Regions from separate parts of the Paenibacillus sp. FSL K6-2859 genome, predicted to be linked through region 2. Evidence: a T-box and tRNA genes for the amino acid it is inferred to sense, from the RefSeq annotation. Region 2 holds a T-box; the other holds one or more tRNA genes.
The links. The T-box of region 2 lies ahead of tyrS (tyrosine--tRNA ligase). A T-box ahead of a tRNA ligase gene usually reads a tRNA of that ligase, here a tRNA-Tyr.

Region 1 (6,846 bases), 1.9 Mb from region 2:
CTGAACCTGTTTCTCCACCTTCAGCAGCATTAGATCCTACATTCGCGGAAGATCCATTACTCGACGTATTATTTCCACAGGCTGTGACCATTACCATTACTACTAGTAACAACAAAGAAAGAACTTTCTTTTTCACTTTTCTATTCCCCCTATTTATAGTTGGTTAGTAATTTGAGAGATTCTCCTTCTTAGTCCGTTGTATGTTTCACGATTTAGATGGAAACTCTCATATTGCAGGTTACATTGTTAATATTTCAATGATTTTAACAAATAGACTCTAAAATAGAGATAAAATTATCATTTTCACAAATAATCCGACTAATTCCCGAACGATATGGCCAGTCAGGTTGCTAATTTCCGGATTTATTGATACGATCATATCAAATATTAATGAAAATAATTATATGATTTCGGTCATATTTTTGTGCGATTCGGCTAAAACATAATTAATGGAGGGTCATCATGGATCGTGTTCTATATATTGTAAATGCAACACATGAGGTTAATACCTATATTCCACCACACCAGCATGAATGTTATGAACTAGTCTATTATTTAAACGGATTAGGAACTACTAATGTAGGTTCGCGAAGTTATCATTTTCGTTCTTCTTCATTCGCGCTGATACCACCCAATCATAAACATGACGAGAATCATCGCGAGGATGCTACTATACTATTTGTAGGCTTCCATTCAAATCACCCAAATATGGAGAATTTGCAAGGCGTATATGAAGATGATAAAGACCATACTGTTCTAGAGATCTTGCTTCGAATGAAAGCAGAGTTTACGCGCAAACAAGATGGATTCTCTGAACTATTGAACCTGCAAATGAGCGAAATCACTGTTCATCTGATACGGCTTCTTAGCGCATCTGGGTTTCAATCGCCAACGGAAGACAGAGTCCAATATGTTCTAAACTATATGAATGAGCATTACCGCCATAAGCTATCGGTCGCAACACTTTCTGAGATGTCTGGATACAGCTATGATCGTTTCCGCCATTTATTTAAAGAGCGATTCGGTGCTTCACCTCTACGCTATCTACTATTGAAACGTCTGGATTATGCAAAGTCTCTCTTGCAACATACCCAAATGCATATCTCTGAAGTATCAGCTGCTGCTGGGTTTGTGAATGACGCCCAATTTTGCAATATGTTTAAACGTGAAATTGGTCTCACTCCACGAGCATTCCGCCTAAGCAGTCAATAAAACAACACTCCACACAAAAAGGCCGTTGAATTAGAGACGCCTCTAATTCAACGGCTTAAGAATAAAAGCTCAAAGACAAAGAAAAAAGGTTTGTAAAGTTGCTTATACAAGCGACTTTACAAACCTTTTTGATATACCGGCGAGAGGACTCGAACCTCCACGGTTTCCCTCTCGATTTTGAGTCGAGCGCGTCTGCCATTCCGCCACGCCGGCACATATGAACTTAATGGAGGCGCCACCCAGATTTGAACTGGGGATAAAGCTTTTGCAGAGCTTTGCCTTACCACTTGGCTATGGCGCCATGTAAAATATGGAGCGGACGACGGGAATCGAACCCGCGACCCTCGCCTTGGCAAGGCGATGCTCTACCGCTGAGCCACGTCCGCATAAAATGGCTGGGGATATAGGATTTGAACCTATGCATGACGGAGTCAAAGTCCGTTGCCTTACCGCTTGGCTAATCCCCAATAACATTTTAAAGTAAAATGGGGCGACTGATGGGTCTCGAACCCACGAATGCCGGAACCACAATCCGGTGCGTTAACCCCTTCGCCACAGTCGCCATATTAAACTGAAATTCGTTGCCATTCTTCTTTGTTAAAGTAAATGGGGCGACCGATGGGTCTCGAACCCACGAATGCCGGAACCACAATCCGGTGCGTTAACCCCTTCGCCACGATCGCCATATTAAACTTTAGAAAGAATTTGGCAGGGGCAGCAGGAATTGAACCCACACCAACGGTTTTGGAGACCGTTGTTCTACCTTTAAACTATGCCCCTAAAACTGGTGGAGGATGATGGATTCGAACCACCGAACACTTACGTGAGCAGATTTACAGTCTGATGCGTTTGGCCACTTCGCTAATCCTCCAAGGATGGTGCCGGCGAGAGGACTTGAACCCCCAACCTACTGATTACAAGTCAGTTGCTCTACCAATTGAGCTACACCGGCATGGCACTCATTCTATTGTGAAAATCATGGTGGCTCGAGACGGATTCGAACCGCCGACACGAGGATTTTCAGTCCTCTGCTCTACCGACTGAGCTATCGAGCCAAGGTAAAAATGGCGGAACCGACGAGATTCGAACTCGCGATCTCCTGCGTGACAGGCAGGCATGTTAGGCCAACTACACCACGGTTCCAAAAGATATAATTTCTTGATGAAAATTGGTTGCGGGGGCAGGATTTGAACCTGCGGCCTTCGGGTTATGAGCCCGACGAGCTACCGGGCTGCTCCACCCCGCGTCGTTCTTAAATGAATATGGTGGAGGCTGAGGGGATCGAACCCCCGACCCTCTGCTTGTAAGGCAGATGCTCTCCCAGCTGAGCTAAGCCTCCATAAACAACAATTGTTATTGTACCAAAGTCCACTATGTAAAATCAAGTGAAAATTTGGTGACCCGTATGGGATTCGAACCCATGTTACCTCCGTGAAAGGGAGGTGTCTTAACCCCTTGACCAACGGGCCATACTAAGTAAAAATTTGTGGCGGAGAGAGAGGGATTCGAACCCTCGAGACGCTTGTGGCGCCTACACGATTTCCAATCGTGCTCCTTCGGCCAAACTCGGACACCTCTCCATATGGCTCCCCGAACAGGACTCGAACCTGTGACAACTCGATTAACAGTCGAGTGCTCTACCAACTGAGCTATCAGGGAATATTCATACCAGGCTTGATGCCTGAAAACTGAATCCGAATTGAATTTGCGTTTTAAGTATAGGATAAGCCCTCGACCGATTAGTATTGGTCAGCTCCATGCATTACTGCACTTCCACCTCCAACCTATCTACCTCGTCGTCTTCAAGGGGTCTTACTAATTGGGAAATCTCATCTTGAGGGGGGCTTCACGCTTAGATGCTTTCAGCGCTTATCCCGTCCGTACGTAGCTACCCAGCCATGCTTCTGGCGAAACAACTGGTGCACCAGCGGTACGTCCATCCCGGTCCTCTCGTACTAAGGACAGCTCCTCTCAAATTTCCTGCGCCCACGACAGATAGGGACCGAACTGTCTCACGACGTTCTGAACCCAGCTCGCGTACCGCTTTAATGGGCGAACAGCCCAACCCTTGGGACCTACTTCAGCCCCAGGATGCGATGAGCCGACATCGAGGTGCCAAACCTCCCCGTCGATGTGGACTCTTGGGGGAGATAAGCCTGTTATCCCCAGGGTAGCTTTTATCCGTTGAGCGATGGCCCTTCCATGCGGTACCACCGGATCACTAAGTCCGACTTTCGTCCCTGCTCGACTTGTAGGTCTCGCAGTCAAGCTCCCTTATGCCTTTGCACTCTTCGAATGATTTCCAACCATTCTGAGGGAACCTTGGAACGCCTCCGTTACTCTTTAGGAGGCGACCGCCCCAGTCAAACTGCCCGCCTGACACGGTCCCCGTACCGGATTACGGTACTAGGTTAGAACCTAGATACGATCAGGGTGGTATCCCAACGGCGCCTCCACCGAAGCTTGCGCTCCGATTTCTACGGCTCCCACCTATCCTGTACAGATCGTACCCAAATTCAATATCAAGCTGCAGTAAAGCTCCATGGGGTCTTTCCGTCTTGTCGCGGGTAACCTGCATCTTCACAGGTATTAAAATTTCACCGGATCTCTCGTTGAGACAGCGCCCAAGTCGTTACGCCATTCGTGCGGGTCAGAATTTACCTGACAAGGAATTTCGCTACCTTAGGACCGTTATAGTTACGGCCGCCGTTTACTGGGGCTTCGGTTCATAGCTTCGGATTGCTCCTAACCACTCCCCTTAACCTTCCAGCACCGGGCAGGCGTCAGCCCGTATACTTCGCCTTGCGGCTTCGCACAGACCTGTGTTTTTGCTAAACAGTCGCTTGGGCCTTTTCACTGCGGCCCCCTCGTGCTATTCACACTACCGGGGCACCCCTTCTCCCGAAGTTACGGGGTCATTTTGCCGAGTTCCTTAACGAGAGTTCTTCCGCGCGCCTTAGAATTCTCTTCTCGCCTACCTGTGTCGGTTTGCGGTACGGGCACCTTCTCCTGGCTAGAGGCTTTTCTTGGCAGTGTGAGATCATGACCTTCGCTACTGTAATTTTCGCTCCCCATCACAGCCCAGCCTTAACGATGTGCGGATTTGCCTACACATCAGCCTCACTGCTTAGACGGACATATCCATCAGTCCGCGTCACTACCCTCCTGCGTCACCCCATCGCTCATAGCGGATTACGGTGGTACAGTAATTTCAAACTGTTGTCCTTCGACTACGCCTTTCGGCCTCGCCTTAGGTCCCGACTTACCCTGAGCGGACGAGCCTTCCTCAGGAAACCTTGGGCTTTCGGCGGATCAGATTCTCACTGATCTTTTCGTTACTCATACCGGCATTCTCACTTGTATGCTGTCCAGCGCTCCTTACGGTACACCTTCAACCCACATACAACGCTCCCCTACCCCAGATACATACGTATCTAGCCATAGCTTCGGTGGTGTGTTTAGCCCCGTTACATTTTCGGCGCAGAGTCACTCGACCAGTGAGCTATTACGCACTCTTTCAATGGTGGCTGCTTCTAAGCCAACATCCTGGTTGTCTGTGCAACTCCACATCCTTTCCCACTTAACACACACTTGGGGACCTTAGCTGATGGTCTGGGCTGTTTCCCTTTTGACAATGGATCTTAGCACTCACTGTCTGACTCCCGGCAATAAGTATATGGCATTCGGAGTTTGACTGAGCTTGGTAATCCTTGCGGACCCCGCACCCAATCAGTGCTCTACCTCCACTACTCTTATACCGAGGCTAGCCCTAAAGCTATTTCGGGGAGAACCAGCTATCTCCGAGTTCGATTGGAATTTCTCCGCTACCCCCACCTCATCCCCGCATTTTTCAACATGCGTGGGTTCGGGCCTCCAGTGCGTGTTACCGCACCTTCACCCTGGACAGGGGTAGATCACACGGTTTCGGGTCTACGTCCACATACTCATTCGCCCTATTCAGACTCGCTTTCGCTGCGGCTCCGTCTTCTCGACTTAACCTTGCATGTTAAACGTAACTCGCCGGTTCATTCTACAAAAGGCACGCCATCACCCATTAATAGGGCTCTGACTTTTTGTAAGCACACGGTTTCAGGTTCTATTTCACTCCCCTTCCGGGGTGCTTTTCACCTTTCCCTCACGGTACTGTTTCACTATCGGTCGCCAGGTAGTATTTAGCCTTAGCAGATGGTCCTGCTGGATTCATACGGGGTTTCACGTGCCCCGCACTACTCGGGATCCGTCTCGGAGAGAACACAGTTTAGGCTACAGGGCTTTTACCTCTATCGCGGGCCTTTCCAGACCTCTTCACCTACCATATTCCTTTGTAACTCCATGTGAGACGTCCCACAACCCCTAAGAGCAAGCTCTTAGGTTTAGGCTGTTCCGCGTTCGCTCGCCGCTACTGACGGAATCACTATTGTTTTCTCTTCCTCAGGGTACTTAGATGTTTCAGTTCCCCTGGTCTGCCTCTACATCTCCTATGTGTTCAGAGATGAGTAACTGCGAATTACCACAGCTGGGTTTCCCCATTCGGACACCCCCGGATCAAAGCTTGCTTACAGCTCCCCGAGGCAGTTTCGTTGTTCGCCACGTCCTTCGTCGGCTCCTGGCGCCTAGGCATCCTCCGTGTGCTCTTATTAGCTTAACCTTGATTTTTCCTAAGAAAAATCTCACTAATAACATTTACTTGTTTGCACAAGTTGCTAAAAGATGTTCTAAAACGCAAATTCGTTTCGGTATCCAGTTTTCAAGGATCAAGTCTTACTTGAGAGCTTAAACTCTCAAAACTGAGCAACGAGTGAGTAACAGGCCTAAACCTGAGATTGTGGAAGTTTAACTTCCGATTTGAATGTCTCCATTGCAGGAAACGATTCTCCATAGAAAGGAGGTGATCCAGCCGCACCTTCCGATACGGCTACCTTGTTACGACTTCACCCCAATCATCTACCCCACCTTCGGCGGCTGGCTCCCTTGCGGGTTACCCCACCGACTTCGGGTGTTGTAAACTCTCGTGGTGTGACGGGCGGTGTGTACAAGACCCGGGAACGTATTCACCGCGGCATGCTGATCCGCGATTACTAGCAATTCCGACTTCATGCAGGCGAGTTGCAGCCTGCAATCCGAACTGAGACCGGCTTTGATGGGATTGGCTTCACCTCGCGGCTTCGCTTCCCGTTGTACCGGCCATTGTAGTACGTGTGTAGCCCAGGTCATAAGGGGCATGATGATTTGACGTCATCCCCACCTTCCTCCGGTTTGTCACCGGCAGTCACTCTAGAGTGCCCAACATTACTTGCTGGCAACTAAAGTTAAGGGTTGCGCTCGTTGCGGGACTTAACCCAACATCTCACGACACGAGCTGACGACAACCATGCACCACCTGTCTCCTCTGTCCCGAAGGCCGCCACTATCTCTAGTGGATTCAGAGGGATGTCAAGACCTGGTAAGGTTCTTCGCGTTGCTTCGAATTAAACCACATACTCCACTGCTTGTGCGGGTCCCCGTCAATTCCTTTGAGTTTCAGTCTTGCGACCGTACTCCCCAGGCGGAGTGCTTACTGTGTTAACTTCGGCACCAAGGGTATCGAAACCCCTAACACCTAGCACTCATCGTTTACGGCGTGGACTACCAGGG
Region 2 (6,846 bases):
ATGTCATTAATGCAAGTATTGAGCGATCGTATAAAAAGTATGAGTCAGTTAACTCATAACCTAGCCATCGGAAATCTGCATGATAAAATATTGTGCGTTCTTTTAAAGTTATCGGATCAACTAGGCGTTAAAAGTGAGGATAATTATTATAAAATCAATGTTCCACTGTCACATCAAGAAATCGCCAATTTGATTGGTGCGAGCAGAGAAGCGGTTACTATGGCATTGCAAGAGTTGGTAAAAGCTGAGGTGCTTCAGACTGGGTTCAGAACTATACTTATCCACCATGATAAAGTCTCCGAAAGAAATTTATAAAGATTATGAGTTGTAAATGAGATTACATCTTTATGGTTAGAAATACCCGTATCCTAAATATAAGAAGAAGGTTATTCAAGCCTTTAAAATCATAGGTGAAGGGAAGATTTCTATGGAGCATAGGAAGGGAGCTCGAAAAGTTAGCGATATTCCTGCTGAAGTTGTAGGACTATTGCATAAAGGACAATTACAGACTGTAAATCTAACGGAATGGCTTGCTGTGGACCATATGGTTTTGTTGGGAAATGTGCTGGACGAGCTAGGTTTTGGACAGGAATCCGAACCGATTTTACAAAGGCTTCGCGATTCATCGGAAAAGAAAATCATGAAGCTCATACCGGCTATTGCGCGGGAGTGGCAACAGGTGTTGGAATGCAAATCAGAGGCGGAACAAGTCCGAGTATTCTCAGCTTTAGCGCAACATCATTCCGATAGTGTCCGCTGTTGGGCTGCCTATATGATCGGTCTAAATCAATCTTTAAGTCTGTCGCAAAAGCTAATGGATATCCGTCCCTTTGCAGCGGATGATCATTTTGGGGTACGCGAGATTTCATGGATGGCTTTAAGGGAATCGGTCATTGCAGAATTGGATGAATCCATTAAGTTCTTAGAGAGCTGGGTTTATGATCAAGATACGAACATAAGGAGATATGCGATCGAATTGACGCGGCCACATGGGGTATGGGCGAAGCATATTATTGCGCTCAAAGAAAACCCAGTAATAGCTCTTCCATTATTAGATCCACTTAAATCAGATCCGGCAAAATACGTACAGGATTCTGTAAGTAATTGGCTGAACGATGCGAGTAAAAGCAATCCGGAATGGGTGCTGCAGCTTAGTGAGAAGTGGTTGATTTCTTCGGATTCCAAGGAAACGAAGCGGATTGTAACACGGGCAACAAGGAGTATAACTGCTCTACGTTGAAAATGAAGTATCACTTTAGAATGGATGATAGAACGTCAAACACTTTGGCTAATTACCTAATAAGTGTTGGCGTTTTTTTTATGTAACGAAGAAGCAGGCTTGGATAATTAAAGATATCTAATAGTTATAACTTATTATTTAAGCTTAGAAGTGTATAAATATTTATATTGTTAATCTGGAATCCATCTGTTATACTCAAAAACACGATATGTTATAAAATATAACATTAAATTGAGTTGAGGAGGATCTGACTATGAAAAGACAAATATTCCTGAAGGTTAGTGTCATTTTATCAACGGTTTTGCTAGTTGATTCATCAGTTAGTGTTATGTATGCTAACACTGATATTGGTGCTTATAAACCGAAAACTCATGTTCTAAAGGCAAACTCGGAGACTGTTCGCTGGGGGAATATTGGTAAGGGTAATCCAGCTTTAACGGTACAATCAGGAGATATTGTAACGGTCGAGGCAATTACGCATCATTCCGGTGATGATTACGACCGAATGATTAAAGGGGATGCGGGTGTTGAAGATATTTTTCACTGGATAGAAGGGGAGAAGAACGAAGCGCTTCGTGGACCAGGCGTACATATTATGACGGGACCTATCGCAGTAGAAGGCGCTGAGCCAGGGGATGTTCTGGAAGTGAAGATTTTGGACATGAAGCTGAGACCTAATGGAAATGACAAATACGCAGGTAAAACCTATGGCGTGAATGCCGCGGCGAACTGGGGTTATCTATACGGAGATATGGTTGAGGAGCCGAAAAAACGTGAAGTGGTCACCATCTATGAGATGGATACTGAAGGTGGGACGGATTATGCAACAGCTGTTTATAACTACAGATGGACAGCGCAAACCGATCCGGATGGTCAAGTGCACCCGACAATCGACTACCCAGGTGTAATTGTAGACCATAATACGATTGATAAGAACTTTGATGTATTGAAAGGTATAAAGATTCCAGTACGTCTCCACTTCGGCACGATGGGTGTGGCGCCTAAAGAAGCAGATATCGTTGATTCCGTCCCTCCTTCTTACAATGGTGGCAATGTAGATGATTGGCGGATTACTGAAGGTGCAACGATGTATTACCCTGTATCCGTACCGGGTGCGCTACTGTCGATTGGTGATCCGCATGCCGGTCAAGGGGATTCTGAGATTAACGGAACGGCTATCGAGACATCGGTCACTGGTGATATACAAGTCATTCTTCATAAAAAAGCAACGCTTAACAAAAAATTGAATGGGTTAAGTTTCCCATTACTTGAAAATGAGTACGAATGGGTTGTGCATGGCTTCAGTTATGCGAATTATTTGGAGGCTCTCGGAGCAAGTGCACAAACAGATATCTTCAAAAACTCTTCCATCGACAAAGCGATGAAGGATGCTGCTCATAAAACGAAAGATTTTTTAATGGGTGGAATGGATTTGAGTGAGGATGAAGCGTACTCACTGATGTCTGTGTCCGCGGATTTCGGAATTACACAGGTGGTGGATGGTAATTGGGGCGTGCATGCTTTGATCGATAAAGGCCAATTCGGTGATTCGGAGCGCAAGGCAGTGGGATTACGTAGCAGCTTTGAAAGCTTTGGTGCGAAGGTGAGCTGGAAACCGGCTACTCAGACAGTAACTATAAGCTACAATAATAATGTTCTAGAGATGAAAGTCGGGGCGACGACAGGAATGTATAATGGAGAGGTCGTTAAGCTCGTTGCTCCAATAGAAGTTGTAAAAGAGAAGACTCAGGTCAGTGAATATTTCGCGAAATTTTATAAAGCTAAGTTATCTAAAACAGAGTAGGTGAATTAGTATAATTAGCAATCATTTCTTAATCATTATAAGATCCAAACCAGAGGAGAACCGTCTTTATAAAGTCGGTTCTTTTTTTATATATTTAGACCGTCCTGATTTTTATGGCGCTTTAATAAGATTTGGTTTTCTACACGGACTAGACCGTCCAGACAGTAGATGGATTCATGCATAAACCGTTCCATCTCTTCAAGGTTCTCAACTAGAATGTGAATGTGAAGAATGCAAGGCCCTGTCATTTCATAAAGTACGGCTACGCGTTCATTTTCTTTCAAGATCCCGACTATATGATTTAAATGAGAAGGCTCTACTTCAAGCTCCAAATATGCGGAAATTTTCTTTCCTAGCTTTTCTGCGTTAATGACGATTGAGAATTGCTCAATAATTCCTTGATTGACGAGCCGGTCAATACGATCCTTAACCGCTACACTAGATAAATTAACTTCTTTAGCTAGATCGGTGTAGGAGATTCTGCTGTTTTGAGTTAGGCGTTCTAAAATATGATTATCGATTGGATCAAGCATACGGAGTCGTTCACCTCTTTTTTTGTAATTGTAACAGAAAAAAATAGGCAATGCCTAGTAGTGCATCACAGCAGGAGTGTGACTCAGCATTCTCAGCTTAAGATGTTGACATTGAAGAATTATTTCACTATACTGGCTGTAATCTTATATACGATATACGTTGAAGAAGCCCAGTAGTAGCTTAGTCCCTGTTCCAGAAAGCCGGGGGTTGATGAAACCCGGTACACACTAAGAGTACGAATTACACTTTGGAGTATCTCGGCTAACACCGAGCGGAATGGCGAACGATATCTCGTCACGAGTGGCATCAATGCTGTGTTTTAGCATTAGCGTTTCATTGGTGCAATCTGGGTGGTAACACGGTTATTCAATCGTCCCTATGTCTACAATAGACAAGGGGGCGATTTTTTTGTTTTTAAATATAGGGATTTATAGGTTTCACTTCATCAATTATCCTTATATTTGCTTGGCGGACTGATGATTCGTTATAGGATATCTACTAATTTAAGGGGTGTTAGGCAATGAATATTATCGACGAACTAGAATGGCGCGATGCCATCAATCAACAAACCGATGCCGAAGGGCTTAGAGAATTGACCAACAAGAAATCCGTTTCAGTGTACTGCGGTGTAGACCCGACGGGTGACAGTATGCATATTGGTCACTTGATTCCGTTTATGGTACTCAAAAGATTCCAGCTTGCAGGACATCGTCCGGTTATTCTAATTGGCGGTGCAACAGGTACGATTGGTGATCCAAGTGGACGCCAGTCTGAACGCTCTTTGCAGACACTGGAGCAAGTTCAAGCGAACGTGGATGCACTTACGGCACAAATGAAAAAACTGTTCGTAACCGATGGCGACAATCAAATTCGCATGGTGAACAACTATGATTGGACGCATAAAATCAATGTTATTGAGTTTTTGCGTGACTATGGTAAGAACTTCAGCATCAATTCGATGCTTGCCAAAGATGTTGTAGCGAGCAGATTGGACAGCGGAATTTCCTTTACGGAATTCTCCTACCAAATCCTGCAATCCCTAGATTACCTGCATTTGTACCAGCATGAAGATGTGCAGCTGCAAATTGGTGGCTCTGATCAATGGGGCAACATAACAAGTGGACTGGATTTGATCCGTAGAAAAGAAGGATCTGAAGCTATAGCCTTCGGTCTTACTATCCCGCTTATGCTGAAATCCGATGGCACGAAATTTGGTAAATCAGCTGGTGGAGCAATCTGGCTGGACCCGAACAAAACGACTGCGTTTGAGTTCTACCAGTTCTGGGCGAATACGGATGACCGTGATGTTGTGAAATACTTGAAGTACTTCACATTCCTTTCTAAAGAACAAATTGATGCACTTGCAGAAAAAGTACAGTCTGAACCACATAAACGTGAGGCTCAAAAAACACTAGCTGAAGAAATGACCAGATTCGTGCATGGTGAAGAATTGCTGGAGCAGGCGAAACGTATTACTGCTGCTCTGTTCAGTGGAGATATCAAATCCCTAACAGCTGATGAGATCGAGCAAGGCTTCAAGGAAATGCCGACTTACGAAACTACACTGGAATCCAAAAACATCGTAGAGTGGTTGGTTGATCTCGGGATCGAGCCATCTAAGCGTCAAGCGCGTGAAGATATCACCAAAGGCGCAATTTCCATGAACGGTGAAAAAGTTAGCGATGTAGCATTTGAAGTTACAGCAAATGAAGCGATCGGTGGCCGGTTTATCATTATCCGTAAGGGTAAGAAAAACTACAGCTTGGTGAAATTGTCCTAGCAACAAAAAGCCTTCCTTTTTATAAGGGAGGCTTTTTGTTGCGCTGCGCCGGTGTTTCAACAATTTTTACCAGACGTTTAAGTCGTTACCTTTCAATTTGAAAACAGCTTCCATAAAATAATAGTCACCATAGATGATGGCTGAATGTTTATCGTTATTATGATAAGCGGAAGAGCCATTGATGAGTATGCAATCGGAGTCTTTCGTCCAGTCACAACGGGTTTCGTCCAGTTTTCTTAACAGTTTGAGTGCTGTATTTAAGTAAACTTCCTTTTCATAGGGACCGACGACTTTTGCGATTTCTATAAGTCCACATGCTGCGATCGCTGCTGCCGTGGAATCTTCATAGATCGGTTCCTTCGGTTGCCGGAAATCGATCGGAATGATACCATTGTCTGGAATGTTAGCCATGAAATAATGCGCAACACGCTTAGCTGCGTGTAAATATTCTTTTTTTTCCGTATGCAAATAGCTCATCATAAAGCCATACAACGCCCAAGTCTGTCCACGAGTCCAAGATGAGCCGTTTTCGTAGCCTTGGCCACCGTAAGTTTTAACTACGCCGCCATGAAACGGATCAAATTCAACGATATGATGAACGGAACCATCCGGTCTAATGAAAGCATCAAGAGCGGTGTCCGCATGTTTCATGGCGATTTGCATAAATCTCGGATCGTTGCTTTCTTCAGTCGCCCAGTACAATAACGGGAGATTCATCAAGCAATCTACGATGGCCCATCCTCTAGAATCCGCTCCTTCGTCATCATTCCAGGCCCGTATGAACCCACCGGCCAAATTAAAACGTCCAGCAAGTAGATTGGCCGCATGCATCGCTCTTTTACGGGATTCCGAATTACCAGTTACTTTATAATTCACGACACTGGTCGGAAGCCACATAAAACCCACGTCATGATGTAGACCGTAATATTGCCGGAAACATTCATCTAGCGCATCTTCCGAGAAATTGGCGATTTCCTTATATGATTCAATCCCGGTCTCATGAAACATGAGCCACATCATGCCTCCCCAGAATCCGTTCGTCCACCAGTTGATTCCGTTCGTAACTGTGCCTTTTGGATTGTCGTCTATACGATTGTCATGCGTTCCGTTGATAGTTGTGTAAGGGATTTTATGTTTGGATTTATCACTGACCCAGTTCATCTTATACGCGAGTTTACCGATGACTTCGTTTAACCAAATTTGATCCTGCTCTTGTAAAGTTATCATTGGTTTTCGCTCCTGTCGATATTTTTGGATTATGAATAAGATTGAATAAAAGCGGTATATGGATCGTCAGGGAGTACCAGTAAATCGCCAGTAGCCAACATATGATTCCTTAAATGGTTAAGCATCACGTTGATTCTCTCCCTGTACAACTCTTCAAAGGCTAGATTGATGAGTTCCTGAGGATCAGTTGGCGTTTCGTACAGTTCAAGGAATAACTCATCCTTGAACATGTCCACGATGAGCTTGTAGTTTCCTTCGATA

Region 1: it has a tRNA-Tyr gene. The T-box ahead of tyrS (tyrosine--tRNA ligase) is inferred to sense a tRNA for this amino acid. The anticodon was not compared.

The regions. Positions count from the first base shown of each region.
Region 1 is NZ_JBBOYU010000001.1:5,980,386-5,987,231, forward strand. Features, by position in the region: gene MHB64_RS26540 (BMP family ABC transporter substrate-binding protein) at 1-136, opposite strand, end outside; gene MHB64_RS26545 (AraC family transcriptional regulator) at 463-1,212, shown strand; tRNA gene MHB64_RS26550 (tRNA-Leu) at 1,347-1,425, opposite strand; tRNA gene MHB64_RS26555 (tRNA-Cys) at 1,440-1,513, opposite strand; tRNA gene MHB64_RS26560 (tRNA-Gly) at 1,524-1,598, opposite strand; tRNA gene MHB64_RS26565 (tRNA-Gln) at 1,605-1,679, opposite strand; tRNA gene MHB64_RS26570 (tRNA-His) at 1,699-1,774, opposite strand; tRNA gene MHB64_RS26575 (tRNA-His) at 1,820-1,895, opposite strand; tRNA gene MHB64_RS26580 (tRNA-Trp) at 1,919-1,992, opposite strand; tRNA gene MHB64_RS26585 (tRNA-Tyr) at 1,998-2,083, opposite strand; tRNA gene MHB64_RS26590 (tRNA-Thr) at 2,089-2,164, opposite strand; tRNA gene MHB64_RS26595 (tRNA-Phe) at 2,192-2,267, opposite strand; tRNA gene MHB64_RS26600 (tRNA-Asp) at 2,278-2,355, opposite strand; tRNA gene MHB64_RS26605 (tRNA-Met) at 2,382-2,458, opposite strand; tRNA gene MHB64_RS26610 (tRNA-Val) at 2,476-2,551, opposite strand; tRNA gene MHB64_RS26615 (tRNA-Glu) at 2,607-2,681, opposite strand; tRNA gene MHB64_RS26620 (tRNA-Ser) at 2,700-2,792, opposite strand; tRNA gene MHB64_RS26625 (tRNA-Asn) at 2,796-2,871, opposite strand; rRNA gene MHB64_RS26630 (23S ribosomal RNA) at 2,932-5,860, opposite strand; rRNA gene MHB64_RS26635 (16S ribosomal RNA) at 6,094-6,846, opposite strand, start outside.
Region 2 is NZ_JBBOYU010000001.1:4,047,717-4,054,562, reverse strand. Features, by position in the region: gene MHB64_RS18045 (Crp/Fnr family transcriptional regulator) at 1-315, shown strand, start outside; gene MHB64_RS18040 (DNA alkylation repair protein) at 428-1,240, shown strand; gene MHB64_RS18035 (acetamidase/formamidase family protein) at 1,494-3,044, shown strand; gene MHB64_RS18030 (Lrp/AsnC family transcriptional regulator) at 3,131-3,577, opposite strand; T-box leader at 3,729-3,959, shown strand; gene tyrS (tyrosine--tRNA ligase) at 4,099-5,358, shown strand; gene MHB64_RS18020 (glycoside hydrolase family 88 protein) at 5,425-6,585, opposite strand; gene MHB64_RS18015 (sulfatase-like hydrolase/transferase) at 6,615-6,846, opposite strand, start outside.